DNA from 4 places in the Vibrio sp. THAF64 genome. Region 1 is predicted to be linked to each of the others. Evidence: predicted binding sites of a transcription regulator. Region 1 holds the regulator's gene; each other region holds the start of a gene.
What was found. Region 1 encodes PurR, which represses purine synthesis genes. Its sites were predicted from a motif close to TNANGNAAACGTTTNCNTNA; they were not measured.

Region 1 (3,145 bases):
CAAAGAGCTCACAGAAGATAACCTTCAGCAGTATCACTCAGCAGAGATCCGATCTTTCTTGACCGGACTTGGTGAAAACTCCCACCTTAAGCCAGCAATAGAGCGCGTAATTGACGCATTAAATCGACTGATGGATCGCGATGATGCACAACTGGAACTCGCCGCTGATTTCTGCGATTTGTTTCTAAAGTCAGATAAGGATTCCGCACTGCCTTACGCGTCAATGTACATTGGCAAGTCTGGCCTGCTCAATGATCAGCCTGCTACTGATATGGAAAAGCTGATGGCAGAGCATGGCATCGAGGTCGAAAAGGGTCTTAATGAACCAGCTGACCATATCGCTATTGAGCTCGATTTCCTTGGCAATCTGATCATCCGTTCTAATGAGTTAGAGCAAGACCGACATATGGAAGAAGCGTTTTCAGAGCAAGAGCAATTTATCCAGCAACAGCTCCTCAGCTGGATTCCACAATTTAGTAAAAAGTGTCAGGCGTTAGATGAGTTTGGATTTTATTCTGCAGTTTCATTGCTGTTGATCGCCTTTCTTGAGTTGGATTGTGCCTATCTGAAAGGCGAGTAACCATATAGTAATTGTGTGATACATAACTTATCACTGTTACGTTTTTTATTTGCTCTTCTGTTGTTTGCGGTCTAAAATCGTGACCGCAAACGATAAAAACGAATGAACTAGAGACAAACCGCTGAATACAGCGGTTTTTGTGTTTCTGATACTTTCTGCCAAATTATTCTACAATCTGAATATGCTTCCTGGCAGTCATCGACAGGACAGAACCTTATGGCCACTATAAAAGACGTGGCACGCTTAGCTGGCGTGTCTACTACAACCGTTTCTCACGTAATTAACAAAACTCGCTTTGTTGCTGAAGCGACTCAGGAAAAGGTAATGGAAGCCGTTACCGAACTGAATTACGCCCCCAGTGCTGTTGCCCGTAGCTTAAAGTGCAACAGTACACGCACCATTGGTATGCTTGTTACTCAATCTACCAATCTGTTCTTTTCTGAAGTCATCGATGGTGTTGAGAGCTACTGTTATCGTCAAGGCTACACTTTGATCTTGTGTAACACTGGTGGTATTTACGAAAAGCAACGCGACTACATTCGCATGCTGGCAGAAAAGCGTGTCGATGGCATTTTGGTTATGTGTTCTGACCTGACTGAAGAACTGAGCGAAATGCTGGACCGCCATAAAGACATCCCAAAAGTAGTTATGGACTGGGGCCCTGAGAGTTCTCAAGCCGATAAGATCATTGATAACTCAGAAGAAGGTGGCTACCTCGCGACGAAATACCTTATCGATAACGGTCACAAAGACATTGCTTGCTTAAGCGGACACTTTGAAAAGGCAGCTTGTCAGGAACGCATCCTAGGATTCCGTCGTGCAATGGATGAAGCGAATCTAACCGTGAAAGAAGATTGGATTCTTGAAGGTAACTTCGAATGTGATACTGCGGTATTAGCGGCAGACAAAATTGTCGCCATGGACGACAAGCCAACCGCAGTATTCTGCTTCAACGATACTATGGCACTTGGCTTAATGAGTCGTCTACAGCAGAAAGGTATTCGCGTACCTGAAGATATTTCTGTGATTGGTTACGATAACATTGAGCTTGCAGAGTACTTCTCACCACCGCTAACAACGGTTCACCAACCTAAACGTCGTGTTGGTAAAAACGCGTTTGAAATCCTTCTAGAGCGTATCAAGGACAAAGAACACGAAAAGCGTGTATTCGAAATGCACCCTGAAATTGTCGTGCGTGATACGGTGTACAACTTAAACAAATAGCATGCTCAATAGTCCGACTAATAACTCAATCTATTAGTCGGACATATCATTTTCACGCAATTTCCTTGAACCAAGATCACATTTGATCAATAGAGATGTGATACTTACCTCAAATTTTATTTATCCTTAAAATGTTCGACTAATGCCACGAACAGGGCAAACCACTTCGAAAGAGTGGGACGCAAAGCTTCCGGCCTGACTCAGGAGACTGAAAGGTAGCGGGGTTGCCGATGGGCAAAAATGCAAACGATCCGTATCGTTTAAAACAGTACACTGTAATTGTTATCTAGAGCTAAGTAACTAACGTGTGAGTTTTATTTCGGTATGACACCTTACTGACACTTTATCTGCATTATTTTGCTATTCTCTCGGACCTGAATTTGGTGGCGTATAATAATATACACCGAGATAACACAGCATGGATAAACCAATACTTAAAGACTCGATGCGGCTTTTTGATCAGCTTGGTCGTATAAAATCGCGTTCGATGTTCGGCGGATTCGGAATCTTCGCAGACGACACAATGTTCGCATTGGTGGTCAACGATAAGCTTCACATCCGCGCGGATGACAAACTGGCTAGTCAATTCAAATCTGAAGGCTTAGAACCCTACGTTTATAAAAAACGAGGTTTTCCGGTCGTTACCAAATATTTCGCTTTAACTGACGATGTGGCTTCCTGCCCAACTCGTGCTCTCGCCCTCGCACAAAGTGCATTGGCGATAGCTAAGAAAGAGAAAACGTCGCAGGCTAAAACACGACCAAATCGCCTCAAAGACCTACCGAACCTCCGTCTGGCAACAGAACGAATGCTAAAGAAAGCAGGTATCGATAGCGTTGAAAACCTTGAAGAGGCAGGTTCAGTAGAAGCGTTTAGGGCCATTCAGGCAACGCACTCTGCTGAGGTCTCTCTTGAATTGCTATGGGCGCTTGAAGGGGCGATTAACGGAAAACACTGGTCAGTGATTCCACCAGAGCGACGACAAGAGCTGGTCAACAAACTGAACAACTGATCGACAAAATTGATGAAAAGCCAACCACTCAGGTTGGCTTTTTTATTGTTTGTGAAATTTAATCTTTGCCAAACGGTTCTTATTTGTTAACAATTTTTATTGAGTCGAAAGCCTGAGACTCGAAACAGAGGAAGTCGTTATGAATAAGAAACTTGTGTTGGGTGTCCTGCTGGTTGGCCTGATCGTTTTTCTCGGTATTAACTTTGGTCAATACCTCACCTTAGAAAACGCGAAAGCCCAACAAATAGCGCTTTCTGAATACATCAATAACAACTTTGTGCTTGCAGCCGTTACTTATTTCTTGGCTTATGTCGCCATTACCGCCTTTT
Region 2 (3,145 bases), 110 kb from region 1:
ATAGCTTTGAGCGAAGTTTCAAATGCGTCAGAGTCACAGTGACCGTTTTTCGCGACCTGTTGAACCAGAGCGACAGCTTGGCAAATTCCTGCAAATGCGATGGTGCGGTCGTAAAGAGCGTTAGCCACGTAGTATTACTCCTGAAAATACATTGAATTAAATACGTTTTTCAATGATGCCGCCACCAAGGCAAACATCATCTTTATAAAATACCGCAGATTGGCCAGGGGTTACGGCTACCTGAGGGTCGTCGAAAATGACCTTAATATTTTCGTCATCAATTGGGATAATGGTACAAGGGATATCCGTTTGACGGTAACGTGTTTTCACACTGCATTGAAGCGGTGCCTTAATTATCTCTCGATCAACCCAATGAAGCTGAGAAGCAATGAGTCCCTGGGATTTTAACAATGGGTGTTCAGCACCTTGTACCGCAATTAGTACGTTACGTTTAAGATCTTTGTCTGCCACGTACCACGGGTCTTCATTACCACCGCCGCCTTTCTGACCGCCGATATGCAGACCTTTACGCTGACCCAATGTGTGATACATCAAACCTTGGTGTTCACCGATTACTTTGCCTTCAGGTGTCTCAATTTTGCCCGGCTGAGCTGGCAAATAACGAGATAGGAAGTCGGTAAACTTGCGTTCACCGATGAAGCATATACCTGTCGAGTCTTTTTTCTTCGCGGTAATAAGGTCCTGCTCTTCGGCGATTCGGCGTACTTCAGGTTTTTCTAGTTCCCCCACAGGGAACAGGCTGCGAGCTATCTGATCACTGCTCAGTGTATACAGAAAGTAGCTTTGATCTTTGTTGCTATCTAGGCCACGCAGCATTTGAGGCTTCTCACCGTTATCAGGGAAAGTACGTCGAACGTAATGACCCATTGCAATGTAATCTGCATCTAATACTTCATCTGCAAACTCAAGGAAAGCTTTGAACTTGATTTCTTTGTTACAAAGGATGTCTGGGTTCGGTGTGCGACCCGCTTTGTATTCCGCCAGAAAATACTCAAACACGTTGTCCCAGTATTCGGCAGCAAAATTAATGGTGTGAAGGTGTATTCCCAGCTTGTCACAAACCGCTTGTGCATCGGCCAAGTCTTCTGCAGCTGTACAGTATTCTTCGTTATCGTCTTCTTCCCAGTTCTTCATGAACAGACCTTCGACCTGATAGCCCTGTTGCTTTAGGAGATACGCGGAAACGGATGAGTCCACACCGCCAGACATGCCGACGATAACTTTCTTTTTACTGTTGTCAGTACAGTTCTCAGACATTACTAAACACCACACAATTTAACTGGAGGCAGATCTTAACAGAAAGCGTTTCGAGGTGACAGATCCGAGATCGAACTCACACTTCAAATTTGCCGCAATTTTACTCGTTCACTATCTTAATCTGCGAATTTTCACTATAGACAGGCTATATGTGGCATAGTTGGCAAAATTCAAGTTAGACAAGGTACAAAAACATGAGTGATGACAGTCAATTCATGGCGGAAGCAGAGCTGATTGAAATTGTTGAGAATCAGTTGGAAGATGGTGAACCGCTCAAAGTGAAAGAAACTTTGATGCGTTTGATGATGACAGGAACACCGCGAGACGAGGCTGTTGCAATGATGGCTTGTGCTGTCTCTATTGAGATCTTCGACGTAATGAAAAACGAAGGTGAGTTTAATCTCAAACGTTACTCCGAGCACCTTGACCGCTTGCCGGACATTAGTTTTATGGAAGGCGAATAAGTTGTCATCATGCGCCAACTGGTAGTCAGTTGGCTTTTGTTATTAATGGGTATGGTGCAGAGAAACTCTTCGCGTTAATTGCTTAAGATCTTCCTTCTCTTTAACACTTCTTATTTATTACCTCTCGATAGGTAGAATTTAATTTTTATCGCAATCGTTTGCTATAATTCCGGTTATTGCCGCGTCAGGTAGTGCGCGGTAGAATCCGGCATCCTTTGACCCCTTACTCAGAATATTTTGTTATGAAGTTTCCAGGCCAACGAAAGTCCAAGCACTATTTTCCCGTCCATGCGCGTGACCCTTTAGTGAGTCAATCTCAAGAAAGCAAGAAAATGTCCAGCACGCACATTATCGGTATTGACCAAACTTTGGTGGATATCGAAGCGAAGGTAAGTTCGGAACTCATTGAGAAGTATCAATTGAGTAAAGGTCACTCACTGGTTATTGACGATGTGACTGCGGAAGCGCTCTATAATGAGCTAAAGGAAAATGGACTGATTACCAATGAATACGCTGGTGGCACGATTGGTAACACTCTTCATAACTATTCTGTTCTAGCTGATGACCGCTCAACACTTTTGGGTGTGATGAGTCAGGATATTAAGATCGGTAGCTATGGTTTCCGCTATTTGTGCAACACTTCCAGTCGAATGGATCTTAATTATTTACAAGGTGTTGATGGTGCAATTGGCCGCTGTTTTGCTTTGATCTCTGATGATGGTGAGCGTACGTTTGCCATCAGTGAAGGTCAGATGAACCAGCTTCACCCAAATAGTATTCCGGAACATATTTTTGAAAATGCTTCTGCTTTAGTGCTCACGGCTTATTTGGTTCGTTGTAAAGAAGGTGACCCAATGCCAGATGCTACGATGAAAGCGATCGAATATGCGAAGAAATATAACGTTCCTGTTGTACTTACACTTGGAACGAAATTCGTTATTCAAGATGATCCAGTATTTTGGCAAAACTTTTTACGTGACCACGTTAGTGTTGTTGCAATGAATGAAGATGAAGCAGAAGCGCTAACGGGCGAATCTGATCCACTAGCCGCATCAGATAAAACGCTTGAATGGGTGGACTTGGTGCTTTGTACCGCAGGCCCTGTAGGTTTATTTATGGCGGGTTATACGGAAGAAGCGGCTAAACGTCAGACTTCTCTGCCATTACTCCCTGGTAGTATTGCTGAATTTAACCGATATGAGTTCAGCCGCCCTGCTGCAAAATGGGCGTGTGACAACCCAATTAAGGTGTATTCACATATATCTCCGTACATGGGCGGGCCGGAAAAAATTAAAAACACCAATGGTGCTGGCGATGCCGCATTATCTGCGCTGTTACATGATATGGCAGCGAATAAATACCATAAAGAAAATGTGCCTAATTCGAGTAAGCATGCCCACACT
Region 3 (3,145 bases), 1.4 Mb from region 1:
TTGGTAAAGGCGGTATGGGCAATCTAATGAAGCAAGCCCAGCAAATGCAAGAGCGTATGCAAAAGCTTCAAGAAGAAATTGCAAATATGGAAGTGACAGGTGAGTCTGGTGCTGGTCTAGTAAAAGTCACTATCACGGGTAGCCACAGTGTGCGTCGCGTTGAGATTGATGAAAGTCTGATGGAAGACGACAAAGAAATGCTAGAAGACCTTATCGCTGCTGCTTTCAACGACGCTGCTCGTCGTGTTGAAGAAACTCAGAAAGAAAAAATGGCTGGCGTGACTGGAGGTATGCAACTACCACCAGGCATGAAAATGCCTTTCTAATCGATAGGGTTAGTTAATGCGCACCAGTCATATGCTGGAGCAATTGATGGAGGCCTTACGTTGTCTGCCTGGGGTTGGCCCCAAGTCAGCTCAGCGTATGGCCTTTCATTTGTTACAGCGCGATAGAAAGGGTGGTTTGCAGCTAGCGGATGCGCTAAGCCAAGCAATGACGGAAATCGGCCACTGCAATGAATGTCGCACTTTTACCGAAGAAGAAACATGTCATATTTGTACCAATCCTAAACGTCAGGAAAATGGTCAAATTTGTGTGGTTGAAAGCCCAGCTGATATAGCTGCAGTGGAATCTACAGGTCAGTTCTCTGGCCGTTATTTTGTTCTTATGGGCCATTTGTCACCACTTGACGGAATTGGTCCGAGTGACATAGGCCTTGATGTGCTCGATTACCGCTTACGCCGAGGGGATGTATCTGAGGTTATTCTCGCAACTAACCCAACGGTCGAAGGGGAAGCAACGGCTCACTATATCGCTGAATTGTGTAAGGAACATCAGGTTCAGGCGAGCAGAATTGCTCATGGTGTCCCTGTTGGTGGTGAATTGGAGCTAGTGGACGGAACAACGCTTTCACATTCCCTATTAGGCCGACAAAAGCTGTGATTCATATCGGATGATTGAAAAAGCCACTCTTGCGAGTGGCTTTTTTGTTATTTCTTTTTAGTGTGAAACTGCTCACAAGCCAACATAGTGTTCTCAATCAAGCTGGCCACTGTCATTGGCCCAACGCCACCAGGAACGGGAGTAATAAAGCTCGCGCTTTCCTTTGCGTTTTTGTAATCGACGTCACCTACTAATTTGCCAGATTCTAAGCGGTTGATACCGACATCGACTACCACGGCGCCTTCTTTGATCCAATTACCTGGAATAAAGTTAGGTTTACCCACAGCCACTACCACCAAGTCTGCTTGACGAACATGGCTTTCTAGATCTTTGGTGAATCGGTGGCAAGTGGTCGTTGTACAGCCAGCTAGCAGAAGTTCAAGCGTCATAGGGCGGCCAACAATATTGGAAGCACCAACAACAACAGCATGCATACCGCGAAGATTAATATTGTAGCGGTCAAGTAACGTGATGATGCCTTTTGGTGTGCATGAACGAAGCTTAGGAATGCGCTGAGCAAGACGACCAACGTTATAAGGGTGGAAACCATCAACGTCTTTTTCTGGGTGAATACGCTCTAAAACATGTGTTGCATCGATACCAGCGGGTAATGGCAGCTGGACCAGAATGCCATCAATTTCTTCGTCAGCATTCAACTCATCGATTAGAGACAGCAACTCTTCTTCTGATGTTGAAGCGGAAAGATCAAATGATTTTGATACGAATCCTACTTCTTCACACGCGCGGCGCTTGCTTCCAACGTACACTTGCGACGCTGGATCTTCACCGACCAGCACAACAGCCAGGCCAGGCGCTCTTAAGCCCGCATTAACCCGAGCTTTTACACGAGCGGCAACTTCCGATCGAACGGTTTGAGAAATAAGTGTTCCATCAATATTTTGAGCAGTCATGGCGTTCCTTTAAATAGAATGGCTATTTAGTTGCTGCGCATTGTCGCAAAAAATTTGACGAACATCTATAAGCAAACGTTTGCTTTGGGGTGTTTTTAATCAAAATGAAGTTCGGTGACCTTTTTTTAGTCATTCAGATCAGAATGTTAAGAAAAGACCTTGTTTTAAGGACTCGAACTCGTATAATCCTTTTCCTGTAGCGCGCCCTTAGCTCAGTTGGATAGAGCACGTGCCTTCTAAGCATGTGGTCGCAGGTTCGAATCCTGCAGGGCGTGCCATTTATTTAGAAACCCTGATAGCTTAAAGGCTGTCAGGGTTTTGTCGTTTCGTAGAAGGATGAAAATTGGGTTGTAACCATTGCGTGATGATTGCACTAAATTCGACCTGTACATAAGCTGAGCTTTTCTGTAGCATAGCGTTCCTTCTCAAAGTACCTAAATTGATTAAAGCTTGAACAGGGCACCATACGTTCAGACAACATGCGCAGTATCCATACTAAAATTAAACCCGAGTTTGAGCCTCTCCTGTCTGAGCTAGCATTGCATGCATTGCTTCATCTGCACACCAATCATTCTGCACATGCCTTAGGCCGAAAATCGCGCTCGGACATTAACGACATTCTTTCTGCTTGGCTGAACAAAGCGGCTAATAGCAAGAAATATAAGCCTTTTAAGAAGAAAGTTCGTTCTCTGGTTAGCCACGCTCGATCTCAGCATCTGGATATGGAATCAATGCTAGGCAATCTGTTCTCGCCCATTCATGGCGATGAATTGCCGCATCTAGATAGCTTTTTACTGCTGATTAACATGCTGGAGAAAGAGCTTAATACGACGGTATTGGTGTCTAGTGCAGAGGAGGTGGACTTAGCCTTTAATCCTAAAGGTTGCCTATTGTGTGTGCTGTCACCGGATTTGAATACGCATTTTGACAATCGTAATCGTCTATCTGCTGATATTTCAATGCTATTTCGTGGCACTCGTGGCGAAAAGCATGCCATTCTTCGAACCATTTACACTTCTGCAATTTTTGAACATAAAGTTGATTACGAAGATGATAACTTTGTGCGTATTAGCTTAGGCTTGAAATAATTAATTGCTTCCCACCTGTTCGAGCCTAAAATTCGATTGTTGTTATTTGATTCGAGTTTCGCGAATTTTAGCCGCAATTTAACTACAAAGTTTGCACTGGAGCCAATTGTTTACACTTTTTAAAACTCAAAAAAACTAGCCTAAGCTCTCAAATTTTTCAGATTGTCATAAAAATTTAATCTTGGTGTGTATTGAGAAAAGTCT
Region 4 (3,145 bases), 1.2 Mb from region 1:
GCTCAATTTGGTAACTGTATTCCCATCGCGCCAGTGGTGGCATCGACATCAGAATCGACTCCGTACGCCCACCACTTTGCAGGCCAAACAGCGTTCCGCGGTCATAAACCAAGTTAAACTCAACATAGCGACCACGACGATAGAGCTGGAACTGACGCTCTCGCTCACCGTATTCGGTTGCTTTGCGACGCTCGACAATTGGCAGGTAGGCTTGGCAATACCCTTCACCAACGGCTTTGATGTAATCAAAACACTTATCAAACTCCCAATGATTCAAATCGTCAAAGAACAAACCGCCAACACCACGTGTTTCATCACGATGAGGTAGGTAGAAATATTTGTCACACCACGCTTTATGCTCTGGATACACTTCACTGCCGAACGGTGCACACACCTCTTTAGCAGTGTTATGCCAATATTGGGCGTCTTCTTCAAACGGATAGAAAGGTGTCAGGTCAAAGCCACCACCAAACCACCAGATAGGCGCTTCACCATCTTTCTCTGCAATAAAGAAACGCACATTGGCGTGGGATGTGGGGATATAAGGGTTTTTCGGGTGCATGACCAAGGACACGCCCATCGCTTCAAATCGACGGCCTGCAAGTTCAGGGCGATGTGCCGTAGCCGACGCTGGCATTTCTTTTCCCTGTACGTGCGAAAAGTTCACACCACCTTGCTCAAATACAGCCCCCTCTTTCATCACTCGAGTGCGGCCACCACCACCTAAACGTTCACCAGGCTCACGACTCCACGCATCTTCTATAAACTCAGCATGGCCGTCGGCCTGTTCAAGTTGCTGACAAATGGAATCCTGTAGCTCCATCAGGAACTGTTTCACTGCTTGCTTGTCGATGGCTGACATGTTTCTACTTCCTTTGCAGGGTTAACCCTGTCTTAATACCTTGGATGTTTTTGCGTCGCGAATTTCACTTGGCTTGTCTCGCCCACCCGTGTCTCCCGCCAGAATTGCGACTAAGCGATCACCGAGTTGCTGTTCAACTTCTGCGGTCGTCATACAAGGGGGTTCACCGGTCAAATTTGCGCTGGTAGAGGTTAACGGCTTTCCAAGCGCATTACACATCTTTTGTACCAAAGGATGATCAGTCACACGCACCGCAATCGAGTCAAACTGGCCTGAAACCCAATCCGACACTTTGTCGCTGCACGGCATAATCCAAGTAACGGGGCCAGGCCAAGTCTGATGGACTTTCTGTAGCTGCTCATCCGTCAGCTGAGACTCATCAATGTACGGCAGCAATTGTTCATAGCTAGCAGCGATCAGGATCAGACCTTTTTCCACTGGCCTTTGTTTCAGTTCTAATAGTTTCTGAATCGCTTCAGGGTTGTCAGGATCGCAACCGACACCAAATACACCCTCCGTCGGGTACGCAATCACTTCACCGTTTTTCAGAGCCAACAGAGCCTGCTCAAAATTATCCACTGATTCTTTCCTGTCTGATGTACTGTCTAATCACTAAGTTTACAAATAATCATTGGTAGTGACTAAAGCTATTTATTTATAAATTGTGTCAATCTGGATTTAAACTTCGCGCAAACGTTTGCTTGATAGTAAAATCCCCGTATAATGCGCTCAAATTTATCTGCTCATCAATAGAGTTGCATTAAAGGAGTTTAAGATGAAAGTCGGTATCATCATGGGTTCTAAATCTGACTGGCCAACCATGAAACTAGCAGCAGAAATGCTGGATCAGTTTGGCGTCGAATATGAAACAAAAGTGGTGTCAGCTCACCGTACTCCGCAGCTTCTTGCTGATTATGCCAACAGCGCTAAAGAGCGCGGCCTGAAAGTCATCATTGCCGGTGCTGGTGGCGCTGCTCATTTACCAGGCATGGCGGCCGCTTTCACTAGCTTACCTGTTCTCGGTGTCCCTGTTCAATCGCGTGCACTAAAAGGGATGGACTCTCTACTATCAATTGTTCAAATGCCAAAAGGTATCGCGGTAGGCACATTGGCCATTGGCGAAGCAGGTGCGGCGAATGCGGGCATTCTCGCGGCTCAGATCATCGGCACACATGATGACGCCGTGATGGAGAAAGTCGAAGCATTTCGCAACCAGCAAACTGAAACCGTGTTAGCGAATCCAAACCCGGCAGAGGACTAATCCCATGCAAGTGTTAGTGCTTGGAGCGGGACAGCTGGCACGCATGATGTCACTGGCTGGAGCTCCTCTGAACATCGATATTATCGCGTATGATGTTGCGAGCGAGAATATCGTCCATCCATTGACTCAGTCGCTACTGGGAAAAGGGTTGGACAATGCGATTGAGCAAGCAGATGTGATTACCGCCGAGTTCGAGCATATCCCACATGATATTCTTGATGTTTGCCAAGCAAGCGGAAAGCTCTTCCCCTCTGCCAACGCCATCAAAGCTGGCGGTGACCGACGAATCGAAAAAGCATTGCTGGACAGGGCTAAGGTCCACAACGCCAAATACCATGTAATCCAAACACGCGAAGACTTTGCTCACGCTATAGAGTATGTCGGTATCCCAATGGTACTAAAGAGTGCCTTAGGTGGTTATGACGGCAAAGGCCAGTGGCGACTCAAAGACCCAATGCAAATAGACGCAGTATGGGCTGAGATGGAAGCGTGTATTGGCGCCACCGAAACACAAGCGATTGTTGCGGAGGAGTTTGTTCCTTTTCAACGTGAAGTGTCACTTGTCGGTGCACGCGGTAAAAATGGCGAAGTCGCGGTCTACCCACTTGCAGAAAACGTCCACACCAACGGGGTACTGAGCGTCTCAACAGCCATAGCCGATACTGAGTTGCAACAACAGGCACAAGAGATGTTCACTGCGGTAGCTAACGAGCTCAACTATGTAGGCGTTCTGGCCCTCGAGTTCTTTGATTTGAATGGCACCTTATTGGTCAACGAAATCGCACCTCGTGTCCATAATTCTGGCCACTGGACACAACAAGGCGCAGAAACCTGTCAGTTTGAGAATCACTTACGAGCAGTGTGTGGCATGCCACTGGGTAGCACCAAGCTGATCCGCGAAACGTCGATGATCAATATCCTCGGTGAAGATACCCTGCCAGAAAGCGTACTCGCTATGCCGGGATGTCACGTTCACTGGTATGGGAAAGACAAACGCGCAGGACGTAAGATGGGCCACATTA

Region 2: FIU99_RS10570 (inosine/guanosine kinase) is a predicted target of PurR. The motif match lies at 1,889-1,908, and genes of this name have one in related genera.
Region 3: folD (bifunctional methylenetetrahydrofolate dehydrogenase/methenyltetrahydrofolate cyclohydrolase FolD) is a predicted target of PurR. The motif match lies at 1,921-1,940, and genes of this name have one in related genera.
Region 4: purE (5-(carboxyamino)imidazole ribonucleotide mutase) is a predicted target of PurR. The motif match lies at 1,548-1,567, and genes of this name have one in related genera.

What each region holds. Positions count from the first base shown of each region.
Region 1 covers NZ_CP045355.1:2,426,805-2,429,949, forward strand. Annotated here, with positions in the region: gene torD (molecular chaperone TorD) at 1-580, shown strand, start outside; gene purR (HTH-type transcriptional repressor PurR) at 797-1,804, shown strand; cyclic di-GMP riboswitch class I at 1,950-2,036, shown strand; gene FIU99_RS11095 (TfoX/Sxy family DNA transformation protein) at 2,223-2,816, shown strand; gene FIU99_RS11100 (TVP38/TMEM64 family protein) at 2,956-3,145, shown strand, end outside.
Region 2 covers NZ_CP045355.1:2,312,156-2,315,300, reverse strand. Annotated here, with positions in the region: gene hflD (high frequency lysogenization protein HflD) at 1-128, opposite strand, end outside; gene mnmA (tRNA 2-thiouridine(34) synthase MnmA) at 157-1,278, opposite strand; gene FIU99_RS10575 (hypothetical protein) at 1,473-1,742, shown strand; gene FIU99_RS10570 (inosine/guanosine kinase) at 1,985-3,145, shown strand, end outside.
Region 3 covers NZ_CP045355.1:1,017,169-1,020,313, forward strand. Annotated here, with positions in the region: gene FIU99_RS04665 (YbaB/EbfC family nucleoid-associated protein) at 1-326, shown strand, start outside; gene recR (recombination mediator RecR) at 343-942, shown strand; gene folD (bifunctional methylenetetrahydrofolate dehydrogenase/methenyltetrahydrofolate cyclohydrolase FolD) at 990-1,853, opposite strand; tRNA gene FIU99_RS04680 (tRNA-Arg) at 2,055-2,131, shown strand; gene FIU99_RS04685 (DUF2913 family protein) at 2,333-2,941, shown strand.
Region 4 covers NZ_CP045355.1:58,706-61,850, reverse strand. Annotated here, with positions in the region: gene hemF (oxygen-dependent coproporphyrinogen oxidase) at 1-862, opposite strand, end outside; gene FIU99_RS00275 (L-threonylcarbamoyladenylate synthase) at 884-1,441, opposite strand; gene purE (5-(carboxyamino)imidazole ribonucleotide mutase) at 1,638-2,123, shown strand; gene FIU99_RS00265 (5-(carboxyamino)imidazole ribonucleotide synthase) at 2,128-3,145, shown strand, end outside.